4 regions of the Raoultella sp. genome follow, and region 4 is predicted to be linked to each of the others. Evidence: predicted binding sites of a transcription regulator. Region 4 holds the regulator's gene; each other region holds the start of a gene.
The links. The regulator Fur, encoded in region 4, represses iron uptake genes when iron is present. The targets are predictions, from matches to a motif close to ATAATAATGAGAACNACTATCAA.
Positions count from the first base shown of each region.

Region 1: the regulator Fur is predicted to act here: its motif matches at 1,947-1,969, upstream of fes (enterochelin esterase).
Region 2: the regulator Fur is predicted to act here: its motif matches at 1,774-1,796, upstream of ACZAHD_RS16955 (Nramp family divalent metal transporter).
Region 3: the regulator Fur is predicted to act here: its motif matches at 2,134-2,156, upstream of feoA (ferrous iron transporter A).

Region 1 covers NZ_JBCNNS010000028.1:7,365-11,579, forward strand. The annotation lists gene ACZAHD_RS07180 (TonB-dependent siderophore receptor) at 1-1,771, opposite strand, end outside; gene fes (enterochelin esterase) at 1,990-3,234, shown strand; gene ACZAHD_RS07190 (MbtH family protein) at 3,333-3,551, shown strand; gene entF (enterobactin non-ribosomal peptide synthetase EntF) at 3,548-4,215, shown strand, end outside.
Region 2 covers NZ_JBCNNS010000106.1:5,041-9,255, forward strand. The annotation lists gene ACZAHD_RS16945 (sensor domain-containing phosphodiesterase) at 1-246, shown strand, start outside; gene ACZAHD_RS16950 (NupC/NupG family nucleoside CNT transporter) at 288-1,490, opposite strand; gene ACZAHD_RS16955 (Nramp family divalent metal transporter) at 1,837-3,075, shown strand; gene ACZAHD_RS16960 (DUF2502 domain-containing protein) at 3,125-3,475, opposite strand; gene mgrA (L-glyceraldehyde 3-phosphate reductase) at 3,629-4,215, opposite strand, start outside.
Region 3 covers NZ_JBCNNS010000026.1:23,872-28,086, reverse strand. The annotation lists gene feoB (Fe(2+) transporter permease subunit FeoB) at 1-1,771, opposite strand, end outside; gene feoA (ferrous iron transporter A) at 1,801-2,028, opposite strand; gene ACZAHD_RS06850 (Tex family protein) at 2,433-4,215, opposite strand, start outside.
Region 4 covers NZ_JBCNNS010000017.1:45,871-50,085, forward strand. The annotation lists gene tcuA (FAD-dependent tricarballylate dehydrogenase TcuA) at 1-1,102, opposite strand, end outside; gene tcuR (tricarballylate utilization LysR family transcriptional regulator TcuR) at 1,200-2,126, opposite strand; gene fur (ferric iron uptake transcriptional regulator) at 2,263-2,715, opposite strand; gene fldA (flavodoxin FldA) at 3,015-3,545, opposite strand; gene ybfE (LexA regulated protein) at 3,696-3,989, opposite strand; gene ybfF (esterase) at 4,123-4,215, opposite strand, start outside.

The DNA of each region.
Region 1 (4,215 bases), on a different contig from region 4:
CTACCACCGCTTTCGGTACGTTTTCCCACTGGTAAATATCGGTTTTCACTTTACCCGTACCGGTCTGGGCGATCGGCGCATAGCCGGCTTCAATCTTGTTGCGATAGTCGTTACGGAACCAGGTGACTCCCGCCAGCCAGCCGTCGCGTTTAAACTCAAGGCCAATCTCCTTATTAATGCTGGTTTCTGCCTTCAGGTCATCGTTACCTAGCATGTAGCAACCGACATTATCTGCGCTGGCGTAGCAGCCCTGGCCTTTACTGTACAGGAGATAGTTCGGGTTGGTCTGATACAGGCTCGGTGCTTTATAGGCGCGGCCAATCCCCATCTTCAGGGTAAAGTCGTCGCCCAGCCCTTGTGACAGGTTCAGCGACGGGCTCCAGTTATTGCCGACAATGCTGTGGTGGTCGAAACGCAGCGCTGGGGTCAACATAGTGGAGTCGGTTAGCTCAACGTTATCTTCGGCAAATAGCGAGAAGATCTCCGCCTGTGAATATGGGCTACGGTCATTGCCCATGCCTGCAATCGGACCGCCCTGTAAAGCCTGGCCGTTAGACGACATGTCCTTCATCCGCTGCTGGTTCCACTCGGTGCCCAGGGTCAGGTTCTGATTCACCCACAGGTCGAACGGGACGCTGATTTCACTGTGCAGCATCACGTCGGACAGGTCGATATCGCTAAACTTATCGCTGTTAAACAGGCCTTCCAGACCGCCAGCCAGCCCCTCGCCGAGACGTGAATTACGGGTATGTTCGTACTGCGCCCAGTTGCTAGTGGTAATGCCGTTATCCCAGCCGCCGTTCCAGGTGACTGAATAGGTCTGACGGTAGAGACGGTTGGTCTCTTTACCGTAGTTTTTCTTCACCAGGCCGTTGCCGCTGTTGTCGTTGTTGGTGTTCTGCGTATCTCCGGCGTACAGGTTGCCCTGGCGGCTGTAGCCCGCTTCAAACTCCAGCGAGTTCATTGGCGCAAAGTCCCAGCGCACGACGCCGTTGATATTCTTGTTCTCCACCCCTTCGCGGCCGGCGGGTAACGTATCGGCGTAAATACCGGTACGTTGTGACTGGTGTCCCTGGTTGATATCCCAGGCGTCGGCCTGCGTTTTATCGAGATTACCTAACAGGCGGAAGCTGAAGTCGCCGCCCAGCGGGCCATTCAGGCTGAAGTTGGTGCGTTTGGTGGCGCCTTCATCTTTGTGCTCCGGGGCGTTCATGTAGGTGTTCCATGAACCGTGCCATTGGTTATCACCTTTTTTGGTGATGATATTGACCACGCCGCCCGCGGCACCGTTGCCGTAACGTACCGCCGCCGGTCCGCGAATGACTTCAATGCGCTCAATCAGCTCCGGTGGAACCCAGTTGGTATCGCCGCGGGTATCGCGCTCGCCGCGCCAGCCCAGGCGGATGGAGTTACGGCTGGTGACCGGTTTACCATCAATCAGGATCAGGGTATTTTCCGGGCCCATGCCGCGGATATCAATCTGACGGTTGTTGCCGCGCTGGCCGCTGGTGGAGTTGCCGGTCAGGTTAACGCCCGGCATGGTGCGGATAATTTCGGAGACATCGCGAGCGGGCGGGCGTTTACGAATTTCCTCGGCGGTGATCGTCGATACGCCTGGCGCCTGAAGGTTTTGTTCGGCGGCGGTGACGACCATCGTCTCTTCAGCGGCCGCTTTTTGACTGCCGGAGGTCTCTTCCGCGCATAGCGGGAAGGCAACCCCATAAATCCCCAGATTGACCAGCAAGGCCAATGATTTGATCTTGTTATTCATTTTACGTCCTGCTTTCCTTTGCCGCATGCCCCTGAAACCCCTTCCCACCGAGAGGGGCGGCGGCAGAAATGTTGCCAGTAGAGGACGAAGGCATTCCATCGCTGACCAATTGGCCCTCTCTGACAGGTGTAATTAGAAGTGGCTCTTCCTAAGGTGCGGTAATACGCTATTGCAAATGAAAATGGTTATCAATAATATTATCAATAAAAATTACGTTTATTGAGAAAAATCACGGTAAACATAGGGTTAATAACGGAATGTTAATGACAGGAAGTGATGACTGGTGGCAGGGGATCCCCGGTCCTCAAGTTGAGGCCGTTGGCGATGGCTGTCAGGTGACCTTCTGGTGGCGGGATCCGGCGGGCAGCGAAGAGACCTCGTTGACGAAGCGGGTGTGGATTTACATCACCGGCGTCACCGATCATCACCAAAACGCCGTACCGCAAACCCTGAAGCGTGTGTCCGGCACTGATGCCTGGCAATGGCAAACCACGCTGTCGCCCGCCTGGCGCGGCAGCTACTGTTTTATTCCCTCCGAACGCGATGACGATTTTGCCCCTGAGATTTTCGCCGGCGGCAACCCGGATCGTACGCTGCTGCGTGAAGGCTGGCGCAGGCTGCTGCCGCGTGCGCAGGCCGATCCGCGAAACCCACAAAGCTGGAAAGGCGGGCGCGGCCACGCCGTTTCGGCGCTGGAGCTGCCGCTGGCGCCGGAACAGCCCGGCTGGTCGCTACGCAATCAACCTTATCAACCGCCAGTGCGCATTGAATGGCACAGCGCCCGGCTGGGTAACACGCGAAGGATATGGATTTACACCACCGGTGAGGCAGACGGCGCAGCGCGTCCCCTGGCGCTGCTGCTTGATGGTCAGTTCTGGGCCGAGAGTATGCCGGTGTGGTCCGCGTTGGCCGGACTGACGCGCGAGGCAAAACTGCCGCCTGCAGTGTATCTGCTGATTGATGTCATCGATAACGAACAGCGAAGCCGGGAACTGCCCTGTAACGCTGATTTCTGGCTGGCGGTGCAGGAAGAGCTCTTGCCTCTGGTGCAGCAAATCGCGCCTTTTAGCGACCGCGCCGATCGCACCGTGGTCGCCGGGCAGAGCTTTGGCGGCCTGGCGGCGATGTTTGCCGCGCTGTACTGGCCGCAGCGCTTCGGCTGTGTCCTGAGTCAGTCAGGCTCCTACTGGTGGCCGCATCGCGGCGGCGCGCAAACCGGCCTGTTGATCGAACGCCTGAGTCAGGGGGCGATCCGCCCGCACGGGCTGCGAATCTGGCTGGAAGCCGGAGAGCGTGAGCCGCTCATTTTTCGCGCCAATCAGGCGCTTTTATCGCAGCTACAGCAGACACAGCAGACGATTTTTTGGCGTCAGGTTGACGGCGGACACGATGCGCTTTGCTGGCGCGGTGGGCTGACGGCCGGGCTCATCCAGCTATGGCAGCCGTTGAGCCGTACGCAATAACAACGTGCGCTTCAGATTCAACATCCTTCCGGCTACCCCAAGGCGGCAGCCTGGGCGAAAGCCGTCAGGAGGGTGGCGAGTAAAGACAGGAGTTTGGTATGCAATTCAGCAACCCCTTCGATAATCCGCAAGGGCAGTTTTACATTTTGCGCAACGAGCAGCAGCAATACAGCCTGTGGCCGCACCACTGCGCGCTGCCGCAGGGCTGGGGGGTGGAATGTCCGCCGCAGTCCCTGGAGGCGTGCAATCGCTGGTTGGCGGCGAACTGGTCAACCCTTACCCCCGCGCATCATGCAACCTCAAGGAGCCGGACATGAGCACTCGTTTACCGCTGGTCGCGGCGCAGCCTGGGATCTGGATGGCGGAACGCCTCTCTACGCTGTCCGGCGCATGGAGTGTTGCCCACTATGTCGAGTTGCGCGGCAACCTTAACCCGGCGTTGCTGGGACGGGCGATCGTCACCGGTCTGACGCAGGCCGATACCCTCAGCCTGCGTTTTTGCGAAGATAACGGCGAAGCCTGGCAATGGGTCGATGAGCATCGTCTCTTCGCGGAACCAGGCTATGGCGACCTGCGCGAGGCACGCGATCCGCACGACGCCGCGCTGGCGTTAATGCAGGCCGATCTCGGGCAGAATTTACGCGTGGACGGCGACAATCCGCTGGTTTGTCACCAGTTGCTGCGGGTGGCGGATGACTGCTGGTACTGGTATCAGCGTTATCACCATTTGCTGGTCGATGGCTTCAGTTTCCCAGCCATTACCCGCCAGATAACGGAGATTTATCGCGCCTGGCAACGTGGAGAGCCGACGCCAGCGTCACCGTTTACCCCTTTCTCTGAGGTTGTTGAAGAGTACCAGCGCTACTCCGGCAGCGAGGCCTGGCAGCGCGATAAAGCGTTCTGGATCGAACAGCGCAAAGCGCTGCCGTCACCGGCGTCGCTCTCTGCCGCGCCGCTAACGGGGCGGGCGACCAGTACCGA
Region 2 (4,215 bases), on a different contig from region 4:
CTGAAGCGTCTACAGGCGGATATTGTCAAGATTGACGGCTGTTTTGTCCGCGATCTCGAGAGCGACCCGCTGGATGCGATTATGATTAAATCCATTATTGAAGTGGCGAAAGTTAAAAACCTGACGGTGGTGGCGGAATACGTCGAGACGGAAGAGCAAAAAGAGAAACTGCTGGCGTTAGGTGTCGACTATTTGCAGGGATATTTAATCGGCAAGCCGCGGCCGCTCAGTGAACTGCGGACGTAAAAAAACCGGGGCAAGCCCGGCTTTTTCATCATCTTGTCAGTTTACAGCACCAGCGCGGCGATAGACGCCGAGAGTACGCTCACCAGCGTCGAACCGTAAACCAGCTTCAGTCCAAAGCGGGAAACCACGTTACCTTGTTCTTCGTTGAGGCCTTTGATCGCCCCGGCAATAATCCCGATAGAGGAGAAGTTGGCGAAGGAGACCAGGAAGACAGAGATAATGCCTTCAGCGCGCGGAGAGAGCGTGCTGGCAATTTTCTGCAGATCCATCATCGCCACAAATTCGTTCGAAACCAGTTTGGTGGCCATAATACTGCCCACCTGCAGTGCTTCACCTGCCGGTACGCCCATCACCCAGGCAACCGGATAGAAGATGTAGCCAAGGATCCCCTGGAAGGAGATGCTGTAGCCAAACCAGCCGGTAACGGTCGCGAACAGGGCGTTCAGTGCGGAGATCAAGGCGATGAAACCGATCAGCATTGCGGCAACGATAATGGCAACTTTAAAGCCCGCCAGAATGTATTCCCCCAGCATTTCAAAAAAGCTCTGACCTTCATGCAGATGGGACATCTGCAGGTTTTCTTCGCTGTCTTCAACGCGGTACGGGTTAATCAGCGACAGGACAATAAAGGTACTGAACATGTTGAGCACCAACGCAGCCACGACATATTTAGGCTGCAGCATCGTCATGTACGCACCGACGATAGACATGGAAACGGTCGACATCGCGGTCGCAGCCATGGTGTACATCCGGTTGCGCGACATTTTGCCCAGAATATCTTTATAGGCAATAAAGTTTTCTGACTGGCCCAGAATCAGGGAACTGACGGCGTTGAATGACTCCAGTTTACCCATGCCGTTAATTTTGGACAGCACGGTACCAATGGCGCGAATGACGACCGGCAGGATACGAATATGCTGCAAAATACCGATCAGCGCAGAGATGAAGACGATAGGGCACAGCACCTTCAGGAAGAAGAATGCCAGGCCTTTGTCATTCATATTACCGAAAACGAAGTTTGTCCCTTCATTGGCAAAGCCGAGAAGTTTTTCGAACATCTCGGAGAAGCCTTTCACAAAACCCAGACCAATATCAGAGTTCAGGAAGAACCATGCCAGCAAAACTTCAATGACAAGTAATTGAATAACATAACGAATGCGAATTTGGTTACGGTTATGGCTGACCAGAAGGGCCAGTATAGCCACCACTACGATCGCGAGGATAAAATGCAAGACGCGGTCCATATTTGCTCCAAATATGAGGCAGGTTAAATTTCTGTGCACATTCTATGTAACAAGACCAAAGAAAACGAGATCAAATCCACACTATTGCAATGAACTGTGACCAATCACCAAATTAGTGATCAAGCATACATTTTTGTTATGTAGCGTAAAGGTTTTAAAAGTTGCTTAGATTGTACTAATCTGTGATCTGGCGAGATGCGAATTCATCAATGCCACTTTTTTCGTTGTTAGCCGCTATCGTTCCCTCCTATCAAAGCAATAGTGATCATCTTTCTAAATGAACTTGATAATCATTCGCATTTTGATAGCATGAAACATAGCAAAGGCTATATTTCAGAGGCAGAAAATGACTAGCAGTCGCGTTGAGAATAGCAGCGGTCGCGCAGCGCGCAAGATGAAGCTCGCATTGATGGGGCCTGCGTTCATTGCTGCCATTGGATATATCGATCCCGGCAACTTCGCCACCAATATTCAGGCGGGCGCCAGCTTTGGCTATCAACTGCTGTGGGTGGTGGTATGGGCAAACCTGATGGCGATGCTGATTCAGGTGCTGTCGGCAAAGCTCGGTATTGCGACGGGTAAGAACCTGGCGGAACAGATTCGCGATCGCTATCCGCGTCCGGTGGTGTGGTTTTACTGGGTGCAGGCGGAAATTATCGCCATGGCTACCGACCTCGCCGAATTTATTGGAGCGGCCATTGGCTTTAAGCTGATTCTTGGCGTGTCGTTACTACAGGGAGCGGTATTAACCGGGATTGCCACTTTCTTGATCCTGATGCTGCAGCGTCGCGGGCAAAAGCCGCTGGAAAAAGCGATCGGTGGTTTACTGTTGTTTGTGGCCGTCGCCTACATTGCGGAACTGATTTTCTCCCAACCTGCGCTGGCGCCGTTGGCGAAAGGGATGATCATCCCGAGTTTGCCGAACAGTGAAGCCGTGTTCCTTGCCGCCGGTGTGCTCGGAGCGACGATCATGCCGCACGTTATCTATTTACACTCGTCGTTAACGCAGAATCTGCACGGCGGTACGCGAAAAGAACGTTATCACGCCACCCGCTGGGACGTTGCGATTGCGATGACGATTGCCGGGTTTGTTAACCTGGCGATGATGGCCACCGCCGCCGCGGCATTTCACTTTAACGGCCACACCGGGATTGCCGATCTGGATCAGGCATATTTGACACTGGAACCACTGTTAAGCCACGCGGCCGCGACCATCTTTGGCCTGAGTCTGGTGGCCGCTGGTTTGTCATCGACGGTGGTGGGAACACTGGCAGGCCAGGTCGTGATGCAGGGCTTTATTCGCTTCCATATTCCGCTGTGGTTTCGTCGTGCGGTAACGATGCTGCCTTCATTTATTGTCATTCTGATGGGGTTGGACCCGACGAGAATTCTGGTGATGAGTCAGGTGCTGCTGAGTTTTGGCATCGCTCTGGCGCTGGTGCCGCTGCTGATTTTCACCAGTAATGCCCAGCTGATGGGGGACTTGGTCAATACCCCGTGGGTGAGACGTGCGGGTTGGGTGATTGTCGGCATCGTGGTATTGCTCAATGGTTGGCTATTGGTCGGCACGATCTTCGGGCTGTAATCATGTCGATCGCCATGAAAAAGGGGAACCATCTGGTTCCCCGATTTGATTAATGGTGGCCATGACCGTGGCCACGACCGCCGCCCGGTCCGCGTCCCCAGCCGCCGCGTCGGTCATCACGATCATTCCAGCCTTCACGATAGCCGCGTTCGTAGGCTTTACGTTTATCCCAGCCGCGATGCCAGCCGTTATCGTGATGGCGCCAGCGGTTATCACGCCACTCATAGTGACGACGCCAGTAATCACGGTCGCGCCAGCCGCCACCGTCCCAGTAGTTACCGTAATTATCACGATCGCCTATTTGTAATTTTACAGATGGCAGCAGGGTGATCTCTCCGGCATTTGCGACCAGTGGCGCTGAAAGCAAAAGCACCGCAGCCAGAATCAGTGACCTGAACATACTCTTCTCCTTCACGATCGGGGCCTGAGCGCCGGATGATAGTCGCGCTCATTGGGCCTGTTAACGTGATATTACGGAGCGGTATAGCCCCGCAGCATTGGATGAACTCCTAAATCGCGGATAAGAGCACTTTTTGTGAAAGTGAAATTGCGTTTACGCCGCAAGGATTGCGTCGATTGCCGCACACTCTTGTGCGCTGAAATGGCGATTGGCCAGCATACCCACGGCATCATCAAGCTGTGTAGTTTTGCTGGCGCCAATCAGCACGGAAGTCACTTTCTCTGCCCGTAAAACCCAGGCCAGCGCCATCTGAGAGAGCTTTTGCCCGCGGGCCTCGGCCAGCGCGTCCAGCCGACGAACCTTCTCGAGCTTCGCCTCGGTTAACTGCTCCGCTTGCAGGAAGCGGCTGCCGCTGGCGGCACGGGAATCTGCCGGAATACCGTTTAAATAGCGATCGGTGAGTTGACCGCCAGCCAGCGGTGAAAACGCGATGCTTCCCACGCCTTCAACCTGCAGAAAATCGAGTAGTCCATCCTCAACCCAGCGTTCGAGCATGGAATATTTGGGTTGATGGATAAGACACGGTGTCCCAAGGTCATTGAGAATACGCACCGCTTCGGCGGCCTGCTCAAGTGGATAGTTGGAAAGCCCGACATACAGCGCTTTACCCTGGCGCACGAGATGGTCCAGCGCACGCATGGTTTCCAGTAACGGAGTTTCGGGATCCGGGCGGTGATGGT
Region 3 (4,215 bases), on a different contig from region 4:
GCGTGTTTAGCGTCCCGACGACCACCTCTTTCGCCATGGCGCCGGTAAACAGTCCGACGGTGGCCTGCCAGTTATCTCCATGCACGCCAATCGGTTTAAAAATCGGCGTAATAATACGGCTGACGGAGGCCAGCGCCGAATCGTTAATGTTATCCACCAGCTTGCCGTTGAGCGAGAAGCTGTTCAGGGCGCTAAGGAAAATACTGACGATGACGATAACTTTACCCGCGCGCAGCACAAAGCCTTTCAGTCTCTGCCAGGTCTGGAGGACCAGACTTTTGATATGCGGGACGTGGTAGACCGGCAGTTCCATCACGAACGGCGATGCTTCGCCGCGCATAATGGTGTGTTTGAGCATCAGGCCGGTCAGGATAGCCATCACGATACCGAGCAGATACAGCGAGAAGACCGCCAGCGCGCCATTCTGACCAAAGAACGCGGCGGCGAAAACCGCGAAGATCGCCAGGCGCGCGCCGCAGGACATAAACGGCGCCATCATGATGGTCATCAGACGTTCGCGCGGCGCATCCAGTGTGCGCGCGCCCATGACCGACGGCACGTTGCAGCCGAAGCCGACAATCAGCGGAACAAAAGATTTCCCTGGTAGCCCCAGCGCCTGCATCAAGCGGTCCATGACGAAGGCCGCTCGCGCCATATAGCCGGAATCTTCAAGGAAGGAGAGGAACAGATACATCATGCCTATTTGCGGTACCAGCGGCAGCACGGTGTTGATACCGCCGCCCAGCCCTTGGGCAAGGAAAACGGTTAGCCAGTCCGGGAAATGCAGGGTATAACCCAGCCACTGAATACCGTGAATAAAGATAGCCACGGAGCCGGCGTCAAAGATGGGTTGTAACGCGCCGCCGATGTTGATCGCCAGCAGAAACATCAGGTACATGACAAATAAGAAGATGGGCAGCCCCAGCACGCGGCTCAGGATGATTTTGTCCATCGCGGTGGTGAAACGACTTGGCTCAGCGGTGAGCGTGTTGCTGACGGCATCGCAGATGGCGGCAATGCTCTGATAGCGGGCATCCGCGATATGCAGTGCCGGATCGTCAATTTCCGCGCTCAGATTCGCCAGGGCATCGTTGAGCTTATGCGCAGCGTTCCCGGCGTACTCGCGGCTGTAAATATCACCCTCCAGCATCTGCAAACCCAGCCAACAGCGTTGACGCTGCGGGATCTCCGGCACCATCTCCTGAGCCAGTTTTTCGGCTTCGCGCAGCAGCGGCTGCGGGTAATGCACCAGTTCAAGCGACGTATTTTGCTGGCGGCGATCGACGGCCATTTTTAACGCTTCGATGCCGCGCCCGCGAGTAGAGACCAGCGGAATCACCGGGCAACCCAGTCTGGCCGCCAACGCGTCAACGTCAATACGGATTTTTTGCTTCTCGGCAATATCCAGCATATTCAACGCAACGATGCAGGGGATGCCCAGCTCCAGTAATTGCAGCGTCAGATAGAGGTTGCGTTCCAGATTTGAGGCGTCGACCACGTTAATCAGCATGTCGGCGTCGCCGCTGAGGATATAGTGGCAGGCGATCTGCTCATCTAAAGAGGTCTGTGAAGAGATCGTCGTTAACGAATAGGTGCCGGGGAGGTCCACCAGGGTGACCTGGTAGTCAGTGGTGGTAAAGGCCCCTTCTTTGCGCTCGACGGTGACCCCGGCCCAGTTGCCGACGCGCTGACGAGCACCGGTAAGCTGATTAAATAATGTTGTCTTGCCGGAGTTCGGATTACCAATTAAACCAAGAGTTAGCTTTTTCATATTTCAGACTCTGAGTACCGGACCAGGTGTTATCGTGCAACCGCTTCCAGTTCTATTAAATCGAGATCTTTTTTGCGTAATACCAGGTTTACGCGCCGGGTTTCGATATGCACCGGATCGCCAAGTGGTGCGACGCGGACCACATTAAAAGAGGATCCTGGCAGCATTCCAAGGGATAACAGTTTCTGACGATAAGCCGGACTAATATCGCGAGAGAAACCCGTGATTTTCCACGCACTATCAGGAGTGAATTGCATAAGGCCTACCTGTAATCGCTAACTGAACGAGAGTTTACCGTGTGCGGTCATCGCACAGCACCTGGGGCATAGCCAACGGAGAAAAATAAAGACCTACTGAAAATGATGATAATGATAATAGTTTTTATCATCAATACATAAAGGGTTTAATAATTGACATTTGCCGGAAATATGCTGCTTTTTTGATATGGCGCAAGGTCTGCACTGTAGCGATAAATAACGGTAATATTTATTTTGTCATTGAATGTTCAATTAAGGTTTCATTGGTTAACAAAATGAAACTTTAATAGATAACTTATTTACTCGCCTTTATTCGCCGTCGTGAATCAAGTTGCGCAGTATACCGATATTGGGTCAGAGAACAGGGCGGAAAAACGGCCCCTGCAATGAGGGGCCGGGAAGGATTAGCGTTTTTTACCCATGGCTGCAGCCAGCGCGTCCATCATGGCGCTGTTGCCACCTGACTGCACTTCACGGCCGCGCGGTTTTGCCGCCTTTGCCGCCGGGCGATTGCCCTGCGCACGATCGTTACCGCCGCCGCGTCGGGCGTTACTCTCGCCCGGCTGCTCGTCCAGACGCATGGTCAGCGCGATACGTTTACGCTGTAGGTCGACCTCCATCACTTTAACCTGCACGATGTCGCCAGCTTTGACTACGGTATGCGGATCGTCGACGAATTTATTCGACAGCGACGAAATATGCACCAGGCCATCCTGGTGAACGCCGATGTCGACAAAGGCGCCAAAATTAGTGACGTTGGTGACCGCACCTTCAAGGACCATGCCTGGCAGCAGGTCGTTCATGGTTTCCACGCCATCGGCGAACTTCGCGGTTTTAAATTCCGGACGCGGGTCGCGACCGGGCTTTTCCAGCTCTTTGATAATGTCGGTGACGGTTGGCACACCGAATTTCTCATCGGTGAAGTCGGCCGCTTTCAGACTGCGTAATTCGCTGCTGTTGCCCATCAGATCGTTTAACGCCTGCCGGGTCGCGGCCAGAATACGCTCAACGATCGGGTAGGCTTCCGGGTGAACGGTGGAGGCATCCAGCGGGTTGTCGCCGTGGTTAATACGCAGGAACCCGGCGCACTGCTCGAAGGCTTTGGGACCGAGGCGGCTGACTTTCAGCAGTTGCTGACGGTTCTGGAACTGGCCGTTTTCATCACGCCAGGCGACGATATTCTGCGCCATCATCCGCGTCAGGCCCGCCACGCGGGTGAGCAGCGGCACGGAAGCGGTGTTCAGATCCACGCCGACGGCGTTAACACAGTCTTCGACCACCGCATCCAGCTTACGTGCCAGCTGTGACTGGCTGACGTCGTGCTGGTACTGGCCCACACCGATGGATTTCGGATCGATTTTAACCAGTTCGGCCAGCGGATCCTGCAGACGGCGGGCGATTGACACGGCGCCGCGCAGAGAAACATCGAGGTCCGGGAACTCCAGAGCTGCCAGTTCGGAAGCCGAATAGACGGAAGCCCCGGCTTCGCTGACGATCACTTTCTGCGCGGTGACTTTCGGAAACTGTTGCTGGACATCGAGGAAGAAGCGCTCGGTTTCACGGGAGGCGGTGCCGTTCCCGATAGCGACCAGCTCAACGTTGTGCTTTTCACACAGTGCGGCGACGACTATCGCCGCTTTGGCGGCCTGTCCGGTGTGTGGATAGATGGTGTCCGTGGCGACCAGTTTACCGGTGCCATCTACCACGGCGACTTTTACACCGGTGCGCAGACCCGGATCGAGGCCCATGGTGGCGCGCAATCCGGCGGGGGCGGCCATCAGCAAATCGTGCAGGTTACGGGCAAACACGTTGATGGCTTCATCTTCGGCGCGTTCGCGCACGGTGCCCATCAGCTCGGTTTCCAGATGCATCAGCACCTTAATGCGCCACGTCCAGCTGACAACCCCTTTGCGCCAGCTGTCGGCGGCGGCGTTGTTCAGCCGTAAACCGAGATGGTCGCTAATAATCTGTTCGCAGTGGCTCTCTTTCGGCGGCTCGTCAAACTGCGGGTCGGCATTCAGGGCCAACTGCAGGATGCCTTCGTTACGGCCGCGGAACATGGCGAGTGCGCGATGCGAAGGGACGGTAGCGACAGGTTCATGGTGATCGAAGTAGTCGCGGAATTTTGCCCCTTCCTCTTCTTTCCCGCTCACCACCGTGGCAACCAGGTGCGCATTCTTCCACAGG
Region 4 (4,215 bases):
GACCGGCCGTTACGCAGTTATCAAGGGTGGTATGATCGAATTGTCCCGGCTGGCAGGCCTGATTGTATTGATTCACCGTGTGGGTAAAGCGCATAGCATCCAGGCCTAGCTGGCGGGCCAGTTCTTCCAGCGTATTAGCCTGCGCGCCAGGGAAAACCGGCGGCATAAAGTGGCCGATCGCTTTACTGTCGATAATGGAATAACCAATTTGCCCCGGCTGGTGGGCAACAAGACGTCCCCAGATGGCGTAACGCTTCGGCCAGAAATCTTCGCCTTCATCATAAAAGCGATCCGCGTCACGGTTAACCACCACCCCTAACGAGACACAGTCCACGCGGGTACAGATGCCACCGTCATACAGCGGTGCTCTGGCATCAATCGCCACGCAGTGCGACTGAGAGGGATCGCCGATAATATCTGCACCAGCATCGATCATAAATTTGAGCAGTACCCCCTGATTAAAGCGGGTGCCGCGAATGAGAAAGTTATCGGCAGGCCACTCGCCGCGCGCGTTTTCCCCCCAGGCTTCACGGAGCCATTGGCGGTTGGATTCGAAACCACCGGCAGCAAGTACGCAGGATTTGGCGGCAATGCGCTCCTCTCCCGCGATGGCTGCGACAAACGTGCCGTTGCGTAGCTCAAGCGCCTGCACCGGCGTATTGTAACGAATTTGTACGCCCAGCTTTTCCGCGCTCCGGTAGTAGGCATTCACCAGGGCTTTGCCGCCACCCATGAAGAACGCATTGGTCCGCGCCACGTGCAGTGCCCCGGAGAGGGGAGGCTGAAAGTTAACGCCGTGCTGGCGCATCCAGTCGCGACATTGCGACGAGGTGCGGATCACCAGACGCGCCAGCGCTTCATTGGTATTGCCTTCGGTGACTCGCCAGAGATCCTGCCAGAATTCCTCTTCGGTATAGCTGTCCACCAGCACATCCTGCGGCGCATCGTGCATGCAGCGTAAATTGCGGGTATGCTGGGAATTTCCCCCGCGCCATTCGCGTGGGGCAGCCTCAAGCAACAGCACCGACGCTCCTGCTTCGCGGGCGGTTAAGGCGGCACATAACGCGGCATTGCCTCCGCCAATCACCAGTACATCAACCATCGTAGACTCCATTACTCTTTAACCAATTGTTAAATCTGTAATTGAAATGTATACGCAGGAGTTGTGTGGGCGCTATGCTGCTCGGCTAAAGACCTCTTTAGTTGGCGTAAAGAGTGGCCCCAGGCCAGTGGCCAGTTTCCACCAGCTGGCGCATGACTTTGCTGAGCACCACGCGGGCGGCGAGGCCTGCCGGAGTGAGCTCATCGTCAGACAGGCTCACTAAAAAGTTGGGGCGACTGAGTATCGGGTTATGGACGCCGATCACTCTTAATGCCTCTTTATCAAGGTGGGAAATTGCAGCCCCGGGCTGCAGTGTCGCTCCAAGACCGCTGCGCACGGCGCGCATCAGTAGGGTCAGACCATCAATTTCGGCGGCAATGTCCAGCTTCAGGGCATGTTCCTGGCTGATAGCCTCTAGCCTGCCGCGCAGGCCGTGACCCTGACTGGGCATAATCAGGGGAATATTCGCCAGCTGCGAGGGGGAAATGGTGTCGTCAGCAATCTCGGTCAGTACGGCGTAGGTTCCAATCAAAAATAGCCGTTCTTCGAGGATGGGTCTGGCGCTCCAGCGCAGGATTTTCTCTTTCTGGAAAACGACGGCTAAATCAATTTGGCGGGTGTTGATCATTCGTTCCAGATTGCCGGAGAGACTTTCCACGACGTGCAGGCGCACATCAGCATAGCTTTCCCGCATCGCATTAATAAAAGGCATCCCCAGTATTGATGCGGTGCTGGGAGCCATGCCGACGCTGACGTGCCCGGACAGGCGAGCTTCCCGGGCAGCAAGGATCGCATCATCAGCATGGCGTAGCGCCAGCTGCGCCTGAGAGTAAAAGGCCAGGCCAGCATTGGTGGGAGTGACGCCGCGTGAGGTGCGCTGCAGCAGGCGAATGGAGAGTTCATTTTCCAGGCGTGTCATTTGCTGGCTGAGCGCCGAGACGCCAATATTGAGATCGAGCGCAGCGCTGCCCATGCTGCCGGTTTCCACAATCCGGACGAAGTAACGTAGCTGACGAAGTTCCATGTCGATTCTCGGGTAAGACGGAAAGGAATTTCACAGTAAAGCAACATCGCCCGGGAGGGAAGGTCGAGCGGCAGATTCCACGCATAAAAAAAGCCAACTGTCAGGTTGGCTTTTTGCGCTTAACGCGGCAGGAAAATTACTTTTCCTGCGCGTCGTGTGCATGTTCATCTTCACGGCAGTCGCCTTCCGCACAGTGACCGTAAAGGTACAGGCTGTGGTTGGTCAGGCGGATGCCATGACGGTGGGCGATTTCACGCTGACGCGCTTCGATAGACTCATCGCTGAATTCGATCACTTTGCCACAATCGAGGCAAATAAGGTGATCGTGATGATGCTGCTGGGTCAGTTCGAAAACAGATTTACCGCCTTCGAAGTTGTGGCGAGTCACAATGCCAGCATCGTCGAACTGGTTCAGCACGCGATAAACAGTAGCGAGACCAATCTCTTCACCCATGTCGATCAGGCGCTTGTATAAATCTTCCGCACTGACGTGATGGTTATCCGGTTCCTGCAGGACTTCCAGGATTTTTAATCGTGGAAGTGTGACTTTCAGGCCAGCCTTCTTTAATGCGGTATTGTTGTCAGTCATGCGGAATCTGTCCTGTTGCTAAACGATCTACTTCCATCAGCGGAAGTAATACAGAGAATCACCCGATGCAATGCGTCTCATTATAGAACTGCCATCGTCAAATGAAAACTGCAAGTATCGGGCCTTGTATGCTGTCAAAAACGAGGCACCAGCTACAAACTGCGTCACCTGACCTCGTTAAATCAGAGGACATTGTACAGATATGTGATTAAAAGTTAAAAACTTGTAGCTATTTGTTTGATTGCTTCTATCTATTAATGCGGCGAAAATTTATGATAACGCCACACAATCATCCGGCATCAGGCGTTTTTGATCTCTTCGAGGTGCAGTTCTTCAGCGACCTGCTTAACCCATTTATCCACGCGTTCGTTGGTCAGTTCCGGCTGGCGGTCTTCATCGATAGCCAGACCGACAAAATGATCGTCATCCGCCAGGCCTTTAGAGGCTTCAAAATGATAGCCCGCAGTTGGCCAGTGGCCAACGATGGTGGCGCCGTGCGGCTCAATGATATCGCGGATGGTGCCCAGCGCGTCACAGAAGTATTCCGCGTAGTCTTCCTGATCGCCGCAGCCAAACAGCGCAACCAGTTTACCGTTAAAGTCGACCTCTTCCAGCGTCGGGAAAAAATCATCCCAGTCGCACTGAGCTTCACCGTAGTACCAGGTCGGAATGCCGAGCAGCAGGATATCGTAGGCTTGCAGATCTTCTTTACTGCTCTTGGCAATGTCGTGAACATCAGCAACATCTTTACCAAGCTGCTTCTGAATCATTTTTGCAATATTCTCGGTGTTGCCCGTGTCGCTGCCAAAAAAGATGCCGATGATTGCCATGAGTAAAATAACCTCTTGAAACTTAATGATGTGGTAGTGGCGTAATGCCCGCAGATAAAGGCAATCATAGCAGAACAGGGGAGGGCGCGGAAACAGCAATCACGCCCGACTGCACACTCTGCTACATGAAAGTCTTTTTTTTAAGGATTTTCAGGCTTTGTCCCAACCGCGCAGGGTTGCCAGCTGGTTCATTAGCATCTCTTCGATCAAATCGCTGCGGTTCATATTGCGAGCTTCCGCCAGTTCGTTGAGCGCATCAACCGCTTCAGCGTTGAGCTTTAACTCCACACGCTTCAGGCCGCGAACTTTATCGCGTTTGAGCTGATTGCGTTTATTTATGCGCAGTTGTTCATCGCGCGAAAGCGGATTGGTCTTTGGTCTACCCGGGCGACGCTCGGTTGCGAACAAATCTAATGTCGTACGGTCCGTTTGTTCTTTTGCCATGATTCAGAGTGACTTCGGGGAAACAAGTTGCCGGGCTATAGCCGACACAGATAGCGCGCCATAATACATCAGGCGAACCGCTGCGCCAACGACCGCGGGCATTCTGCAGCGCGGTCGGGCAGTTTTTAGTCAGTTAAGCCTGCAAAGCGGTTAGATAGCGACGAATAGCGCGCAGGACGGCTTCCGGTTTCTCCGCATGTACCCAGTGGCCGGCACCGGCGATGAC